DNA from 3 places in the Streptomyces sp. GD-15H genome. Region 1 is predicted to be linked to each of the others. Evidence: riboswitches for the same ligand, from Rfam matches in the RefSeq annotation. Region 1 holds a riboswitch; each other region holds the start of a gene.
The links. A riboswitch is a leader RNA that binds a small molecule or an ion and turns the genes downstream of it on or off. The one in region 1 is predicted to bind cobalamin.

Region 1 (6,009 bases):
GCCGTGAGGTGATCCGCCGCAACACCACGATCCTGCCGCTGTACTCGCTGATGCTGGGCCTGCTGGCGTTGCTCGGTTTCATGGCGATCGCGGCCGGGGTCGATGTCAGCAACGGGCAGCTGGCGGTCCCGCAGTTGTTCGAGGACATGTTCCCGGACTGGTTCGCCGGTGTGGCCTTCGCGGCGATCGGCATCGGTGCGCTGGTGCCGGCGGCGATCATGTCGATCGCCGCCGCGAACCTGTTCACCCGCAACATCTACAAGGACTTCTTCAAGCCCGACGCGACACCGGCGCAGGAGACCAAGGTCTCCAAGGTGGTCTCACTGCTGGTGAAGGTGGGTGCGCTGGCCTTCGTCCTCACCATGGACAAGACGGTCGCCATCAACTTCCAGCTGCTGGGCGGCATCTGGATCCTGCAGACCTTCCCCGCCCTGGTGGGCGGCCTGTTCACCCGCTGGTTCCACCGCTGGGCACTGCTCGGCGGCTGGGCGGTCGGCATGATCTACGGCACGGTCGCGGCGTACGGGGTGGCCTCGCCGACGCAGAAGCACTTCGGCGGTTCGTCGGACGAGATCCCGGGCATCGGCGAGATCGGCTACATCGGCCTCACCGCGTTCGTGCTCAACGCGCTGGTGACGATCGCCCTGACCTCCGTCCTGAGGGCGGTCAAGGCGCCCGAGGGCATCGACGAGACCCGGCCCCAGGACTACACGGCGGACGCGGGCGACCCGGGTGTCAGCACCGAGCTGGCCCTGGACACGGCGGACGCGGCCGCCGACGGCAAGCACTGACGGGGTACGCGGGTACGGCAGGGGGCCGCCGGATGTCTCCGGCGGCCCCCTGCCGTACCCGTCGGGCACACTCACCCCATGGACATCGTCACCCGGCCGGTGGAGCCGCACGAGTACGAGGAACTCGGTGAGATCACCGCGCAGGCCCACCTCCGCGACGGGCTGCCCGACTTCGGGTGGAGCGGCGTGTACCTCGTTGAACCCTCCCCAGCTCAAGCAGGGGGATTCCTGGCTCAGGAAGCCTCACAGGTCAGCGACCTGCAAGGTCCTACTCCCTCCGCGCCGGCCGGGACGGGGGCTGCCCGGTTCGTTCGAGCAGAGCTCGGGTGTGCCGGCTTGGTTCTCGCAAAGCACGGCAGCCATCCTGCCCGGCCGGACGGGCGACCGTTCGCCCTGGAGGCGAAACCCCGTTCTCGTCCTGCTCCGCAGGCGTTCGCGTGCGGGTCGTGCTGTCGACCCAGCGGTCGATGCACTCGGCCCACCGCCTCCATGAGCGGCTCGGCTTCGTCCGCTCCCGGAGCGGGACCGGAACCCGGTACCGGACCTGGACGACATCATGCCGCTCGCCCACGAGCGGACGCTCTGACACCCCTCCTGTTCTGACGTCACCCCCCGGCACGACACAAGATATGGGATCGTCAGCAGCACACGACACAAGATGTATGCTCATGCTTGCTGTCGTCGCAGGGGAATCCGGTGCGAATCCGGAACTGTCCCGCAACGGTGTACTTGTGCGTGTCCGCGTTTCCCGCGTGCCCGCACGGGCTTCAGTCCGAGGACCTGCCGACAGCGCGCCCGGCCGTCCGGTCCGGGTGCCTGCCGTCCGGGCCTCGTGGAATGGGCCGGTGGACGCGAGACGCGTGCGCGCGCCCGTGTGCTGCCCCCTGCCCTCGACGAGGCCCCGTGCCGAGCGAGGGAGAGCCCCACGTGACCACCGCGCCAGCCGATCCTGCTTCAGCGGTCGACGTGACCGACATGAGCGACGCGAGCGACGGCCCCGGTGCCGCGCTGCTGCGGACCCTGACCGAGCTGACCGCCGACCTCCCCGACGCCGAGCCCGGCCGGGTCGCCGCCGCCGCGCTGCGCGGCCGGTCCGCCCATGCGGACGAAGCCGAGCTGCGGGAGCTGGCCACCGAGGCGGCGGCCGGGCTCATCCCCGAGGACCCCGTCTACTCCCGGCTCGCCGCACGACTGCTGATCCTCGGCATCCGTGCCGAGGCCGTCTCGCAGGGTGTCACGTCGTTCACCTCATCGATCTCGACGGGCCACCGTGAGGGCCTCGTCGCGGACCGGACCGCCGAGTTCGTCCTGCTGCACGCGGCCCGACTCGACGCGCTGATCGACCCCCGCGCGGACGACCGTTTCGGCTACTTCGGCCTGCGCACCCTGCACAGCCGCTATCTGCTGCGGCATCCGGTCACCCGCAAGGTCGTCGAGACACCGCAGCACTTCCTGCTGCGGGTCGCCGCCGGTCTCGCCGCGAACGACACCCCCCGCTCGGTGGACGAAGTCGCCACGCTGTACGGCCTGATGAGCCGCCTGGAGTACCTTCCCTCCTCCCCCACCCTGTTCAACTCCGGTACGCGGCATCCCCAAATGTCGTCCTGCTACCTCCTCGACTCCCCCAAGGACGAACTGGACTCCCTCTACGACCGCTACCACCAGGTGGCCCGCCTCTCCAAGCACGCCGGCGGCATCGGCCTGCCCTACTCCCGCGTCCGCTCCCGCGGTTCGCTGATCCGCGGCACCAACGGGCACTCCGGCGGCATCGTCCCGTTCCTGAAGACCCTGGACGCCTCGGTCGCCGCCGTGAACCAGGGTGGTCGGCGCAAGGGCGCGGCGGCGGTCTACCTGGAGACCTGGCACTCCGACATCGAGGAGTTCCTGGAGCTGCGCGACAACACCGGTGAGGACGCGCGCCGTACGCACAACCTGAACCTCGCGCACTGGGTGCCGGACGAGTTCATGCGCCGGGTGAACGCCGACGCGCCGTGGTCGCTGTTCTCCCCGTCCGACGTCCCGGACCTGGTCGACCTGTGGGGCGAGGAGTTCGACGCGGCCTACCGGGCCGCCGAGGCAGCGGGTCTGGCCACGAAGACGCTCCCCGCGCGGGAGCTGTACGGGCGCATGATGCGCACCCTCGCCCAGACCGGCAACGGCTGGATGACCTTCAAGGACGCCGCCAACCGCACCGCCAACCAGACCGCCGAACCGGGCCACGTCGTCCACTCGTCCAACCTGTGCACGGAGATCCTCGAGGTCACCAGTGACGGGGAGACGGCGGTCTGCAACCTGGGGTCGGTCAACCTCGGCGCGTTCGTCGATCAGGTGAACGGCGACCTCGACTGGGAGCGGCTGGACACCACCGTCCGCACCGCCGTCACCTTCCTGGACCGGGTCGTCGACATCAACTTCTACCCGACCGAGCAGGCGCGCCGTTCCAACGCCCGCTGGCGCCCGGTGGGGCTGGGCGTGATGGGCCTCCAGGACGTCTTCTTCCAGTTCCGGCTGCCTTTCGACTCCCCCGGGCGAAGGCTCTCTCAGCCCGTATCGCCGAGCGGATCATGCTCGCCGCGTACGAGACGTCCGCCGACCTCGCCGAGTCCCACGGCCCCCTGCCGGCCTGGGAGAAGACGCGTACGGCACGGGGCGTCCTGCACCCCGACCACTACGGCGTGGAGACGACCTGGCCCAAGCGGTGGGCCGCGCTGCGCGAGCGCACGGCCACGACCGGCATGCGCAACTCGCTGCTCCTGGCGATCGCGCCGACCGCCACCATCGCGTCGATCGCGGGCGTGTACGAGTGCATCGAGCCGCAGGTGTCCAACCTGTTCAAGCGCGAGACGCTGTCCGGCGAGTTCCTCCAGGTCAACTCGTACCTGGTGAACGACCTGAAGCGGCTCGGCGTGTGGGACGCGCGGAGCCGTGAGGCGCTGCGCGAGGCGGGTGGCTCGGTGCAGGACTTCACCTGGATCCCCGAAGAGGTGCGCGGGCTGTACCGCACCGCGTGGGAGATCCCGCAGCGCTCTCTGATCGACATGGCCGCCGACCGCACCCCGTTCCTGGACCAGTCGCAGTCGCTGAACCTGTTCATGGAGACGCCGACCATCGGCAAGCTCTCCTCGATGTACGCCTACGCCTGGAAGCGGGGCCTGAAGACCACGTACTACCTGCGCTCGCGCCCCGCGACTCGCATCGCCCGCGCGGCCCGGGGCCACGCACAAGCGCAAGCCCCCGTCCAGCAGTCGGCGCCCGACCCCGAGGCGGTCGCCTGCTCCCTTGAGAACCCCGAGTCCTGCGAGGCCTGCCAGTAATGTCCACCACCGCCCCCACCGCCCCCACCGCCCGAACCCAGAACCTTCTCGACCCGGGCTTCGAGCTCACCCTGCGCCCCATGCGCTACCCCGACTTCTACGAGCGCTACCGGGACGCCATCAAGAACACCTGGCACGTGGAGGAGGTCGACCTCCACTCGGACGTCGCCGACCTGGCGAAGCTCAGTCCCGAGGAGCAGCACCTGATCGGGCGGCTGGTGGCCTTCTTCGCCACCGGCGACTCGATCGTGGCCAACAACCTGGTGCTGACCCTCTACAAGCACATCAACTCCCCGGAAGCGCGGCTGTACCTGTCTCGGCAGCTCTTCGAGGAGGCGGTGCACGTCCAGTTCTACCTGACCCTGCTGGACACCTATCTGCCCGCCCCGGAGGACCGCGCCGCCGCCTTCGCCGCGGTGGAGAACATTCCCTCCATCCGCGAGAAGGCCGAGTTCTGCTTCAAGTGGATGGACTCGGTGGAGAAGCTCGACCGGCTGGAGACGCGGGCCGACCGCCGCCGTTTCCTGCTCAACCTGATCTGCTTCGCCGCGTGCATCGAGGGTCTGTTCTTCTACGGGGCGTTCGCCTATGTGTACTGGTTCCGCAGCCGGGGCCTGCTGCACGGTCTCGCGACGGGCACCAACTGGGTGTTCCGGGACGAGACGATGCACATGTCCTTCGCCTTCGACGTGGTCGACACCGTTCGCGAGGAGGAACCGGAGCTGTTCGACGACCGGCTTCAGCAGGAGGTGACGGACATGCTGCGCGAGGCGGTCGAGGCGGAACTGCAGTTCGGGCGCGACCTGTGCGGTGACGGACTGCCGGGCATGAACACCGAGTCGATGCGGCAGTACCTGGAGTGCGTCGCCGACCAGCGTCTCGTCCGCCTGGGCTTCGCGCCGGTGTACGGCTCGGACAACCCGTTCTCCTTCATGGAGTTGCAGGGCGTCCAGGAGCTGACGAACTTCTTCGAGCGGCGTCCGTCCGCGTACCAGGTCGCCGTGGAGGGCACGGTCGACCTGGACGAGGACTTCTAGGACGGTCCGCAGGCCCTGGCCCCGGAATCCGCCCGGGTGCCACCCGTCTCACGCCGCGCGTGCGGTGTGATGCGAGGTGGCACTCCGTGCGGGGCCGGGCGCGGTGCTCCCCGCCGGCCGGGACGGTCCGGCGGCAATGGGCCGCCACGCGACAGCCTCGTGTTCGGCTGCGTCCCGTTCGGCTGCGGCGCCGCCGGCCTCGGCCTGCTTCAGCTGCCGGCCGATCCTCCGGTCGCGCGCGATGCCGACGACGGCGGGGAGAACCATCAGGGCGAGCAGTCCGAGGACGAACAGCATTCCGACCAGTGCTTCCATGCGTGTCGTATCCATGTACATCAGTGTCGCGCCGGACACTCCTTACCAACCAGTGGCAGAGCTGCCTCACACCCTCGATTTACTGCCACCACCGAGGCACACTGGAGCCATGCTCCGCAATGTGGCCGCCGTCCTGCTCGACGGCGTGAACCCCTTCGAACTCGGCGTCGTCTGCGAGGTCTTCGGCGTCGACCGCAGCGATGACGGCCTACCCGTCTACGACTTCGCGGTCGCCTCGGCCGAAGGCCCCGCCCTGCGCAGCAACACGGGCTTCTCGCTCCAGGTCGAGCACGGCCTGGAGCGCCTGGAGACGGCGGACCTCATCACCGTACCCGCCGGGTCGTGCTACGAGACACGGGATTTCCCGCCCGACCTGCTGGACGCGCTGCGCCGGGGCGTGGACCGGGGCGCCCGGGTACTCAGCGTCTGCTCCGGCGTGTTCGTGCTCGCCGCCGCCGGCCTCCTCGACGGCCGGCGCGCCGCCGCCCACTGGCGTCATGCGGATGCGCTGACCAGGTTGTATCCCCACCTGACCGTCGAGCCGGATGTGCT
Region 2 (6,009 bases), 1.6 Mb from region 1:
GGCGATGTCGCCCTTCCAGTACACGAACGTCATCATGTCCACCGTGTACGCGGCGGACCGCACGCTCTCCAGCATCGCGGGAAAGATCTCGTCACCGTTTCGCAGCGCGACCAGGGCGTTGTCCTCCGTCGCGGCGATTCCGATCAGCCGCTCCAGCCTGCGACGCATCCGCAACGCGCGTTCACCGGCGGACCCGCCGGCGGACGTGGAGGGCGGGGTGTGCTGTGGCACCTCTTCGAGGCTCATCCACTCTCCGGCCGGCACGCGAGGAAGCTCCGTACTGTCCGTCCTCGTCCGGCGGAGGTCGGCACAGCAGGGCGACGACGGCAGGCGGCACGCCCCGGGAAACGGTCACCGGGTCGGCTTTCCACTCGTCGAGCGAGCCCCTGGCCACGTATATCCCCTGTGGGCGAGGACAAACGGCAGCTACGTCACAGTCGTTGGAGGTTATCGTGGCCGTCGTCGGAATTGTCGCGCTCTGTGTCGTTCTCGCCGTACTGGCATTCCTCGTGCCCCGCCTGTCCCGCGGGCCCGAACGCGGCACCCAACGAGCCCTGGGCTTCGGCTCCCGTGCGGGAGGAAAGGCACCCGGCCCCCTGGGACGCCTGTTCAGCAAGCCGTTCCGCAGCAGCTCGAAGGCCGTGGGCCGCAGTGGTTCCGCCGGTCGCCGCACTCGTGGCCGCCTGCCTTCCGAACCCGGCGGTCCTCGCCCCCCCGGACCGCCGTCGACGCGTGCGGGCATGCCCGTCCCCGCCGTCGCGGTCAGGCCGGGACGGGGCCGGCGTGGCTCCCCGGCCGCCGGAGTAGCGTGCTTCGCGTGACCGTGGGAAGCGAAGAGACCCGGCTCGTCGTCGTCCGGGGAACTCGGCGTCGGGCAAGTCCTCGGTGGCGGCGGGGATCCGCGACCGCTTCGGGCGCGGCCTGGCCCTGGTCGGGCAGGACAACCTGAGGCGGACCGTGCTGAGGGAACGGGACGTGCCCGGCGCCGCCGACATCGGGCTGAGCGACACGGTCGCCCGCTACGCGCTGGACGCCGGCTACCACGTCGTCGTCGAGGGCATCCTGCACGCCGACCGCTACGGCGACGTGCTCGCGGGTCTGGTCGGCGACCACCGCGGCGTCTCGCACTGCTTCTACCTCGACATCCCCTTCGAGGAGACCCTTGCCCGGCACGCCTCGAAGGCCGATCCCGACTATCTGGCCCAGGTCACCGAGCGGGAACTCCGTGACGGGTACCGCGAACGCGACCTCCTTCCGGATGTCGCCGAAACCGTCGTCGGAGCCGAGGCCACCCTCCACGACACCCTCACCCGCGTCATGCGCGACACCGGTCTCACGGGACTGCCCGCACGCGTCGGCTAATGCCGATAACCGTGCACGCCCGCCCCGGGCGCCTTTTGAGCACGGAGCTCCAGACCGTAGGATCGGCTGGTCATCGCCGCGACGGGAGACAGGAAGCCGGTGTGAATCCGGCACGGTCCCGCCACTGTGACCGGGGAGTGCACCCCTTCGAGACGCCACTGCGCGCACCGCGTGGGAAGGCGAGGGGGAACGTCGATCCGGGAGTCAGGACACTGGCCTGTCGCGGGCCCGTTTTGAGGAGCGCGGACTCCCAGGAGGCTTTACGTGTCCCACGCCTTTGCGCGCCCGTCTTCCTTCCGCCCTGCCCGGCGGCGCCGTGCCCCGCGTGCGGCGGCCGCGGCCGTCGCACTGTCGGCGGTCCTGCTCACGGCCGGCTGCGGCCCGTCCGACGGCTCCGGCCGGGATCCGAGCGGCGACGCGGGCAACACGGCGGCCCCGGCCGGGGGTTTCCCCGTCACCGTCGACAACTGCGGTGTCAGAACGACGTACGACGAGCCCCCGTCCCGCGTGGTCACCATTCACCAGCATCCCGCGGAGCTGATGCTCGCCCTCGGGCTGAAGGACCGCATGGTCGGCACCGCGTTCCCCGACTCGGCCGTCCTGCCCGAACTCAGGGAGGACTACGAGGCGATACCGGAGCTCGCGAAGAGGGAGCCGTCCTTCGAGGAGATCCTCGACGCCGAGCCGGACTTCGTCTACGGCGGCTACGGCAGCGCCTTCGCCTCGAACGAGGGCCGCTCCCGCGAGGCGTTCGCCGACGCGGGCATCGACACCTATCTCAACCGCGAGTACTGCGGCAGGAAGCGGGTGACGATGAAGGACACCTACGACGAGATCCGCACCATCGGCACGGTCTTCGGCGTCCCCGAGCGCGCCGACCTGCTGGTGTCCGACCTCCGTGGCCGGGTCGACCGAGCCGCCGCGGCCGTCGACGGCGAACCCGACGTGCCGGTCTTCGTCTACGACAGCGGTGACAAGTCCGCGTTGACCGCGGGCGGCAAGAGCCTGGGCACCGAGCTGATCAGCCTGGCCGGCGGCACGAACGTCTTCGCCGACCTCGACGACGTGTTCGGTGACGTCTCCTGGGAACAGGTCGTCGAGCGCGCACCCGAGGTCATCGCCCTCTACGACTACGCCGGGGAGAGCAGCGTCGAGCGGAAGAAGGAGTATCTGCTCTCCCAGCCCGCCCTCGCCGACGTACCCGCCGTCAGGAACGAGCGGTTCGTCGTACTGCCGCTGACCGCGACCCTGGTCGGGATCCGTTCCGCGTACGCGGTCGAGGACCTGGCGCGCGGGCTGCACCCCGGAAGCTTCCGGTGACGGCCCCCGCCGCCGACCTGCCCTCCGACGCGTCCGCCGACCCCGGCGTGCGGCGTCGGCGGCCACCGGGCGAGAAGCGCGGCACGCCGGGGACGCTCACCGTCACGCTGCTGGTCCTCGCCGTCCTGCTCCTGATGTCGGTCGTCGCGGGCCTGGGCATCGGCTCGGTGCGGGTGCCGCCCGGCCAGGCCTGGGGAATCGTCACGCACGCGCTGGGCGCCGACCTGGGGGACGCGCAGTGGTCACGGGCCCGGGAGACCATCGTGCTGGACGTGCGGGCGCCGCGCGTCCTGCTCGGCGCGGTGGCCGGCGCCGGGCTCGCGGTGGTGGGCACCGCCATGCAGGCCCTCATCCGCAACCCGCTCGCCGAGCCCTATCTGCTGGGTGTCTCCTCGGGGGCGGCCCTGGGCGCCGTCGTCGTGATCGTGTTCGGGGTGACCCTGTTCGGACCGGTGTCCCTGTCGGTCGCGGCCTTCGCGGGCGCCCTCGGGGCCCTGCTGCTCGTGTACGCCAGTGCCCGCACCGGCGGCCGCATCACGTCGGTCCGGCTGGTGCTGTCCGGGGTGGCCGTCGCGGCGGTGCTCACGGCGGTCCTGAACCTGCTGCTGCTCACCGGTGACCGGGGCAACGAGGCCCGCACGGTCCTCGCCTGGACCCTCGGCGGCCTCGGCGGCGTCAACTGGAGCACCCTGTGGCTGCCGAGCACGGCCCTGCTGATCGGCGTCGGCGTCCTGATGGCGCAGGCCCGCAATCTGAACCTGCTGCTCGCGGGCGAGGAGGCCGCCACCACGATGGGGCTGGACGTGGCCCGGTTCCGGGTGCGCATGTTCGTCCTGCTCTCCCTCGTCACCGGTGTCCTCGTCGCGGCGGCCGGACCGATCGGGTTCGTCGGTCTGATGCTGCCGCACATCGTGCGGCTCGTCGTCGGCGGCGACCACCGCCGCGTCCTGCCGACGGCCGCGCTCGGCGGAGCGGTCTTCCTGATCTGGGCGGACATCGCCGCACGCACGGTCGCCGCGCCCATGGAGATCCCCGTCGGCGTGCTCACGGCCCTGTGCGGGGGGCCGTTCTTCCTGTGGCTGATGCGCCGCGATGCACGGCGCGGCACCGACCGGAGCGACCGGAGGGGAGCATGAGCGCGGCCGAACTCACCGTCGACGGAATCACTCTGACCGCGGGTGCCCGCACCCTGGTCCGTGACGTCTCCCTGACCGCGCGTCCGGGTGAGGTGATCGGCCTGGTCGGTCCCAACGGGAGCGGCAAGTCCAGCCTGCTGCGTGCCGTGTACCGCGTCCTGCGCCCCGATGCCGGCCGGATCCGCGTCGACGGCACGGACGCCTGGTCGCTGTCGGTGCGTCAACTGGCCCGTGACGTGGCCGCGGTGGTGCAGGAGTCGGGCGCCGACTTCGACCTCACCGTCCGTGAGGTCGTCGCGATGGGCCGCACCCCGCACAAGCGGCTCCTCGACGGCGACACCCCCGAGGACGCCGAACTGATCGAGTCGGCGCTGAGGTCCGTGGACGCCACCGGCCTGGCCGGCCGTCCCTTCGACCGGCTCTCCGGTGGCGAACGCCAGCGCGTGCTCATCGCCCGTGCCCTCGCCCAGCAGCCGTCGCTCCTCGTCCTGGACGAGCCGACCAACCATCTCGACATCCGCCACCAGTTGGACGTGCTCGGCGCGCTGCGGCGGCTGCCCGTCACGGTGCTGGTGGCGCTGCACGACCTCAACCTGGCCGCCCACTACTGCGACCGCCTGTACGTCCTGTCCGACGGCGAGGTCACCGCCTGCGGCCCGCCCGCCGACGTCCTCACCCCCCGGCTGCTGGCGGAGGTCTACGGAGTCACGGCCGAGGTCGCGGTCCATCCCCGCACGGGATCTCCCCACGTGACGTTCGTTCCCTGACGCGCCGGTCTCCGGCATGGTCCCGTCGAAGGTGAGAGCGGTATGTCGATGTCCGTGGTGGTGCTGCTGGGACTGATGGGAGGTATCGGTCTCACGGCGTCGGACCCGGTGGGGTGCTGCCCACGATCGGGCTGTTCACCCTGACCGGCCTGTCCCCCGCCGAGGTGGCCGGTACCGCCCTCGTCACCCACGTCGCCACCGGCGCGCTGGGCACCGCGGCCTCCACCCGTTCCGGCCAGTTGCGCGAGCCGGAAACACGCCGCACCCCCGGGACCCTGGCCGTCACGGCCGTGTCCGGGACTCCTGTCGGATGCTGCTCAACACCCTCGTGTCCGCTCGTGCGTTCGGGGTGGTACTCGGTGTGCTCGTGGCCGTGGTGGCCGCCCTGGTGCGGCACCGCGAACGCCACCGGCCCGCGGCCGCGCTCGGCGTACCCGTGCTGGAGTCCCTGGCCTCCGCCCAGGCCCAGTCGATCGTCATCGCCGGGGTGGGCGCACCGTGGGCTATCTCGCCCACGGTGCCCTCGACTGGCCCCTGGCCGCCCTGGTCGGCATCCCGGAACTGGCCGGCGTGCTCCTGGGCCGGCGGATCGCCCACGCACTGCCCGCCCGCAGCCTGCAGTACGCGCTCGTCCTCACGTTGTTCGCGCTGACGTCCTACCTCGCCCTGCACGGCTGACGGCCGGACGGCGGACGTCCCGACGCCGAGCGGAATCCGTCCGCGCGCCCCACCGGAGATACGAACTGAAGTGCGCGACAGCACTGTTGGGACGTAAGTTGTGGTGGAACACACATATTGGCTGAACACACCTGCCTCGGCTGAGAGACGGACCGTACCCATGAGCGACCCTGCGACGACGCCCGGACCCGCTGCGCACCAGAAGATCGACACCTCGGTGCCGCATTCGGCCCGGATCTGGAACTACTGGCTGGGCGGGAAGGACAACTACCCCGTCGACGAGGAGGCGGGCGACGCGTACACCGCCGTCTTCCCCGGCATCGTCACCATCGCCCGCAGCAGCCGGGCCTTCCTGCGCCGCAACATCACGTATCTGGTCTCCGAGGCCGGCATCCGGCAGTTCCTGGACATCGGGACCGGCCTGCCGACCGCCGACAACACCCATGAGGTCGCCCAGCGCATCGCGCCGGAGAGCAGGATCGTCTACGTCGACAACGACCCGATGGTCCTGGCGCACGCCCGCGCCCTGCTCTACTCCGCCCCCGAGGGTGCGACCGCCTACGTCGACGCCAGCGTGCTGGACCCGGAGCACGTCCTGGCCGCCGCCGCGAAGACGCTGGACTTCAGCCGCCCCACCGCCCTCATCCTCAGCAACATCCTGGGACACATCGCCGACTACGACCAGGCCCGCTCCATCGTCACGCGGCTGATGGACGCGCTGCCGTCCGGCAGCTACCTCTCCATCA
Region 3 (6,009 bases), 3.5 Mb from region 1:
CCCGCCGACGCCTGCGAGGCGTGCGTGCCGCCGGACGCCAGCACCGTGGCGACCAGCGTGTCCGCCCGCCCGAGGATCTCGTACAGCCCGGGGTCGGCGCCGCGCAGCGAACCGCAGTACACAGGCAGGGCGTTGGCGCCGTGTGCCTCGATCGCGTCGCAGAGCGTGTCCACGAAGGCGGTGTTGTCGCTCAGTTCGTGCGCCCGGTAGAAAAGCACGCCGACCGTCGGACGGCCTTCCCGCACGGGCCGCGAACCGCGGACGCCGTACTCCGGCATCTTCCGCGGCTCCTCGAACCCCTCGCCGGTCAGCAGCACCGTGTCCGACAGGAACCGGGCCAGCTCGGCCAGGTTGTCGGGGCCGCCCTCGACGAGGTACTTCAGCGCCTCCGACACGACACCCGCGGGCACCGACGACTCGGCCATCAGCTCCGCGTCCGGCACGGCCTCCCCGCCCAGCAGCACCGTCGGGATACCGGACGCCCTGAGCGCCGCGAGCCCGTCCTCCCAGGCGCGTTTGCCGCCCAGCAGCCGGACGACGGCGAGGTCCGCGCCGTCCAGCAGCGCGGGCAGTTCGGCCGCCACGTCCACGCGGGTCGGGTTGCCGATCCGGTAGGAGACGCCGGTGGCGGCGCGGGCCGCCAGCAGATCCGTGTCGGCGGTCGACAACAACAACACTGTGCTCATGCGGGCGCTCCCGGTGGAATGAAAGGCAGTCCTTGCGGCGCGCCCGACTCGATGAGCCGCCAGAGCGCGTCCGTGTCCGCGTGCTGTTCGATCAGGTCGCCGAGCCGGTCGAGCTGCTCCTCGCGCAGCGCGGCGAACGAGGTGTCGGGGGCCGGTACGAAACGGCGCCCCGTGGCGGCGGCCACCTCGCGCAGAAAGGCCCGGCGGAAGCCGTCGGACTCCAGTGAGCCGTGCCAGTGCGTGCCCCAGGTCTGTCCGACCCGGCAGCCGTCCAGGCTGTGTCCACTGTCGTCGGAGAGGAATGCCACCCCTCCCATGACGTCGGCGACCCCGTGATGGATCTCGTACCCCTCGACCCGCTCGCCGAGGGCCTCCCCGGCGGGCCGGGTGAGGGTCTTCTCCCGGGCGAACCGCACCCGCACGGGCAGCAGGCCGAGCCCGTCGACGTGCCCGGCGCGGCTCTCGACCTCGTCCTCGATGTGCTCGCCGAGGATCTGGTACCCCCCGCAGATCCCCAGCACGGGCCGTCCCTCGGCCACCCGCCGTTCCAGGGCGTCCGCCAGCCCCCGCTCGCGCAGCCACTCCAGGGCCCGCACGGTTCCGCGGGTCCCCGGCAGTACGACGAGGTCGGCGTCGGCCAGTTCCTCGGGCCGGTCCACGAACCGCACGACGACGCCCGGTTCGGCGGCCAGCGCGTCCACGTCCGTGAAGTTGGACATCAGCGGCACCGCGCACACGGCGACCCGCAGCACGTCCTCGCCAACCGGTGGGGCGACGGCCGACTCCCGCACGGCACCGCGCAAGGACACTGCCAGCCCGTCCTCCTCGTCGATGCCGAGCCCGTGCCGGAAGGGCAGTACGCCGTACGTGTGCCGCCCGGTCAGGTCGTGCAGCATGTCCAGGCCCGGCTCCAGCAGCGTCACGTCGCCCCGGAACTTGTTCACCAGGAACCCGGCGACCAGCGCCTGGTCCTCGGGGGAGAGCAGGGCGACGGTGCCGAAGAAGGAGGCGAAGACGCCGCCGCGGTCGATGTCGCCGACGACGAGGACGGGGAGTCCGGCGTTCCTGGCGATCCCCATGTTCACGATGTCGGTGCGCCGCAGGTTGATCTCGGCCGGGCTGCCGGCCCCCTCACAGATCACCGCGTCATACGTGCTCCGCAACTGTGCGAGGCAGTCCAGCACCGTGCCCAGCAACTGCTGTTGCCGCCCGCCGTGGTAGCCCCGCGCGCTCAGCTCCCCGACCGCTCTGCCGAGCAGGACGACCTGGCTGCTCCGCTCGCCGCCCGGCTTGAGCAGCACGGGGTTCATCAGCGCGGTCGGTTCGACCCGGCAGGCCTGGGCCTGCATGGCCTGCGCCCGCCCGATCTCGGCGCCCTCGCGCGTCACGAACGAGTTCAGCGACATGTTCTGCGCCTTGAACGGCGCGACCTTGACGTCTTGCCGTGCCAGCCACCGGCAGATCCCGGCGGTCACGACGCTCTTGCCGGCGTCCGAGGTGGTACCGGCGACCAGCAGACCCCCACCGCTCATGACGTACTTCCCTTCCCGACGAGCCGCGTGCCGACGAGCCGCGCGGCGGCACCGGCGCCGAGCGCCAGCCAGCCCACGCGGCGGGAGAGGCGTACCGCCCGGTCGATGTCCGCCACGGTCACGGCCCGGCCGGCGCCGTTGAGGACGGGCCGGTGCTCGACCCGCCCGGCGTAGGACAGCGTTCCGCCGAGCCGCACGCCGAGCGCGCCCGCGAAGGACGCCTCCACGGGGCCGGCGTTGGGGCTGGGGTGCTTCGCGGCATCCGCGCGCCACGCTCGGACTGCTCCCCGCGGGTCCGGCCCGGCGATCGCGGCGAGTACGGCGGTCAGCCGCGCCCCGGGCCACCCGGCGACGTCGTCGAGGCGGGCGGAGGCCCAGCCGTAGCGCAGGTGGCGGGGGGACTTGTGGCCGACCATGGCGTCCAGGGTGTTGACGGCCCGGAATCCGAGCAGTCCCGGCACACCGGCGACGGCGCCCCACACGAGGGCGCCCACCACGGCGTCGGAGGTGTTCTCGGCGACGGACTCCACCACCGCGCGGGCGATCCCGTCGGCGTCCAGCGCCTGCGGGTCCCGCCCGCACAGGTGCGGCAGCCGTGCCCGCGCCGCCTCGATGCCCTCGGCGGTCCCGGCCCCCAGGGCCCGTTCGACGGTGCGGGCCTCCCGGGCCAGCGACGTCCCGCCGACGACGGCCCAGGTGGCGGCGCCGGTCAGGGCGACCGAGGCGGCGGGGGAGGACCGTACGCACCGGGCGGCCAGGCTCCCCAGAGCGAGGGCCCCGCCGACGCAGACGGCGGTGTGCAACGCGCCCCGGCCACGGTCGTCCCGCCACAGCACCCGTTCCACGGCAGCCGCGGCCCGCCCGAAAGCGGCGACCGGATGTCCCCGGCGGGGATCACCGAGGAGCAGGTCGCCGAGGAGGCCGGCGGCGGCACCGTACGCGAACTCGCGAGCGGTACCCACGGGTTCAGCCGGTGGGGGATCCGGTGGAAGTGGTCGCCCCGAGCCGGGGCGGAGCGTCGCTGGTCAACCTCAACAGGCAGCCGGGCATGGCGATATGTCCTCACTCAGGGTGTCCACGCCCTGGTTCGACGAGACCGGCGGTGAGAGTTCCTGGCTCCCGGGGTGTGCACCCCGGTGACAGTGGCGGGACCGCGCCGGACTTTCACCGGCTTCCTCTCCTGCCGCCGTATTGGCATCCGGCAGTCCACCACGGTCCGGAAGAACCGTCAACTTGCCTTTGACCTGCGAGGCTGAAGTGTGCTGAGGCCCACAGAGGGGTTCCGGTGGGGGAACGCGAACGGGCGGTGCGGGGCGCGAAGCCCCGCACCGCCCGTCGGACGGAGACGACCCGGAATCAGGCCATGATCAGAGAGATCCCGTACGCCACCGCTGCCGTGCAGGCCGCGAAGCAGGCGTAGGCGCCGACGACCGCCAGGGCCGCGGACTCGCCCTGGGCCGTGGCACGCTCACGGCGGGACAGGCCGACGATGCCGAGGGTGAACAGGGCCACCAGGGCCACGGTGACCACGAGGCTGACGCCGAAGACGGAACCGAGGGCCGCCCAGTCGATCTTCATGATGCTCTTCTTCCTTCGTGTCTTCCTTCGTACCGGGGTGCGGTCAGACGGTGGTCTTGGCTGCCGGGGCCGGGATGGTGGCCGAGAACTCCTCGGTCACGGTGCCCGCCGGGGGCGGGGTCACCGCGGCCATGGCGGCGGTCACCACGCCGACCGGCTCCTCGACGGGGTCGTCGTGGTCGTTGACGTTGGTGTGGTCGACGATCTCACGCCGGGAGATCTTCCAGATCGCCGCGCTGGAGGCGACCAGGAAGACGGCGACGATGGCGGTGCCCCAGCTGCCGGTTCGGCAGACCAGTTCGGCGATGGCCGCGACCAGGGCCGCCGCCGGCAGCGTCAGGCCCCAGGCGACGAACATCCGGGTGGCCGTCGACCAGCGGACGACACCGCCCTTGCGGCCCAGGCCCGCACCCATCACGGCACCGGAGACCGAGTGCGTGGTGGAGAGGGAGAAACCGAGGTGGGAGGAGGCCAGGATGACCGTCGCGGCGCTGGTCTGGGCGGCGAAGCCCTGCTGCGGCTGGAGGTCCGTCAGGCCCTTGCCCATCGTGCGGATGATGCGCCAGCCGCCGAGGTAGGTGCCGAGCGCGATGGCGACGCCCGCGGACACGATGACCCACAGGGGCGGGTCGGAGTCCGGGGCGAGGGTGCCGCCGGCGATCAGGGCCAGGGTGATGATGCCCATCGTCTTCTGCGCGTCGTTGGTGCCGTGGGCCAGGGAGACGAGGCCGGCGGAGGCGATCTGGCCCGCCCGGTAGCCCTTCTCGGACGCCTTGCCGTCGGCCTTCTTGCCCAGGCGGTAGGTCAGTCGTGTCGCGAGCATCGCGGCGAGGCCGGCGACCAGCGGCGCGGCGATCGCGGGGATCAGTACCTTGGTGACCAGGACGTCACCGTGTACCGCGCCGAAGCCCGCCGAGGCGACGGTGGCACCGATCAGGCCGCCCATCAGGGCGTGCGAGGAACTGGACGGCAGACCGACCAGCCAGGTCAGGAGGTTCCAGAGGATCGCGCCGACCAGTGCGGCGAAGATGACCTCGGGACGGATGCCGGCCTCGTCGACGAGGCCTTTGGAGATCGTGTTGGCGACCTCCACGGAGAGGAAGGCGCCCACCAGGTTCAGCACGGCGGACATGGCCACCGCGACCTTGGGCTTGAGAGCACCGGTCGAAATGGTTGTCGCCATCGCGTTCGCGGTGTCGTGGAAACCGTTCGTGAAATCGAACGCGAGTGCGGTTACCACCACAATCGCGAGGATCAGCGAGAAGCTTTCCATTTACCCAGGCAATCGTTCGAAGTCATTGGCGCGTTGAACGTAGGTAACCTGAGTGAACGGAAGATGAACTGGGATGGGCATCGGGATGACCGTGATGGGTGCGGTCGCTCCATCGGACGGCCGCACCTCCACCATGGCCCGCGCGCGGCGGTGCGGCTGAAGGGCTGTGCGCCGTCGACGGGTGTCCGCGGCCGATCGCGGAGCCGTTGAAGAGACCTTCGTCACCCGGCAGGATCGCGGCATGGCTGAGCAGCGAGGAGACGTGAGTGACGAGGAGGCGCGTGCCTGGACCGGCCTCGTCGAGGCCGCCCGCCGGACCGTCTCCGACGGGCTCGTCGTCGGCACGTCCGGCAACGTCTCGGTGCGGGTCGGTTCGACCGTGCTGGTCACACCGTCGGGAGTGCCCTACGACCGGCTGACCCCGGACGACGTGACAGGTGTCGACCTCACCGGCCGACAGGTCCTCGGCACCCTGGTCCCGACCAGCGAGCTGCCCATGCATCTCGCGGTGTACCGCACGACCGGCGCCCATGCCGTGGTGCACACGCACGCCGTGCACGCGACGGCGGTCTCCACGCTCGTCGACGAACTCCCGCTCGTCCACTACATGGCCGCCGCGCTCGGCGGGCCCGTCCGGGTCGCCCCGTACGCGACGTACGGCACGGACGAGCTGGCCGAGCACATGCTGCGCGCCCTCGACGGACGCACCGGCTGCCTCCTGAGGAACCACGGCACCCTCACCCACGGCACGACCCTCGATCAGGCCTACGACCGCACCGCCCAGTTGGAATGGATGTGCAGGCTCTGGCTGACCGCCTCGTCCGTCCCGGGTCGGTCCCCGGCCCTCCTGTCGGCCGACCAGCTGGCGGAGGTCGCGGACCGCCTACGGGGCTACGGGCAGGGCGGCTGAGCCGGCACCCCGGGCGGACGCCCACTGGCC

Region 2: linked by a shared signal. The riboswitch ahead of WJ438_RS07060 (ABC transporter substrate-binding protein) and the one ahead of WJ438_RS14255 (ribonucleoside-diphosphate reductase subunit alpha) in region 1 are both predicted to bind cobalamin.
Region 3: linked by a shared signal. The riboswitch ahead of WJ438_RS31320 (cobalamin biosynthesis protein) and the one ahead of WJ438_RS14255 (ribonucleoside-diphosphate reductase subunit alpha) in region 1 are both predicted to bind cobalamin.

What each region holds. Positions count from the first base shown of each region.
Region 1 covers NZ_CP149447.1:3,088,289-3,094,297, forward strand. Annotated here, with positions in the region: partial or broken gene mctP (monocarboxylate uptake permease MctP) at 1-791, shown strand, start outside; cobalamin riboswitch at 1,437-1,594, shown strand; partial or broken gene WJ438_RS14255 (ribonucleoside-diphosphate reductase subunit alpha) at 1,719-4,105, shown strand; gene WJ438_RS14260 (ribonucleotide-diphosphate reductase subunit beta) at 4,105-5,142, shown strand; gene WJ438_RS14265 (hypothetical protein) at 5,191-5,472, opposite strand; gene WJ438_RS14270 (helix-turn-helix domain-containing protein) at 5,567-6,009, shown strand, end outside.
Region 2 covers NZ_CP149447.1:1,443,699-1,449,707, forward strand. Annotated here, with positions in the region: gene WJ438_RS07045 (phospholipase D-like domain-containing protein) at 1-168, opposite strand, end outside; partial or broken gene WJ438_RS07050 (DUF6411 family protein) at 453-692, shown strand; partial or broken gene WJ438_RS07055 (AAA family ATPase) at 809-1,362, shown strand; cobalamin riboswitch at 1,413-1,598, shown strand; gene WJ438_RS07060 (ABC transporter substrate-binding protein) at 1,627-2,682, shown strand; gene WJ438_RS07065 (FecCD family ABC transporter permease) at 2,730-3,818, shown strand; gene WJ438_RS07070 (ABC transporter ATP-binding protein) at 3,815-4,585, shown strand; gene WJ438_RS07075 (TSUP family transporter) at 5,084-5,263, shown strand; gene WJ438_RS07080 (SAM-dependent methyltransferase) at 5,424-6,009, shown strand, end outside.
Region 3 covers NZ_CP149447.1:6,636,136-6,642,144, forward strand. Annotated here, with positions in the region: gene cobN (cobaltochelatase subunit CobN) at 1-686, opposite strand, end outside; gene WJ438_RS31315 (cobyric acid synthase) at 683-2,218, opposite strand; gene WJ438_RS31320 (cobalamin biosynthesis protein) at 2,215-3,180, opposite strand; cobalamin riboswitch at 3,303-3,443, opposite strand; gene WJ438_RS31325 (hypothetical protein) at 3,575-3,796, opposite strand; gene WJ438_RS31330 (anion permease) at 3,840-5,069, opposite strand; gene WJ438_RS31335 (class II aldolase/adducin family protein) at 5,311-5,979, shown strand.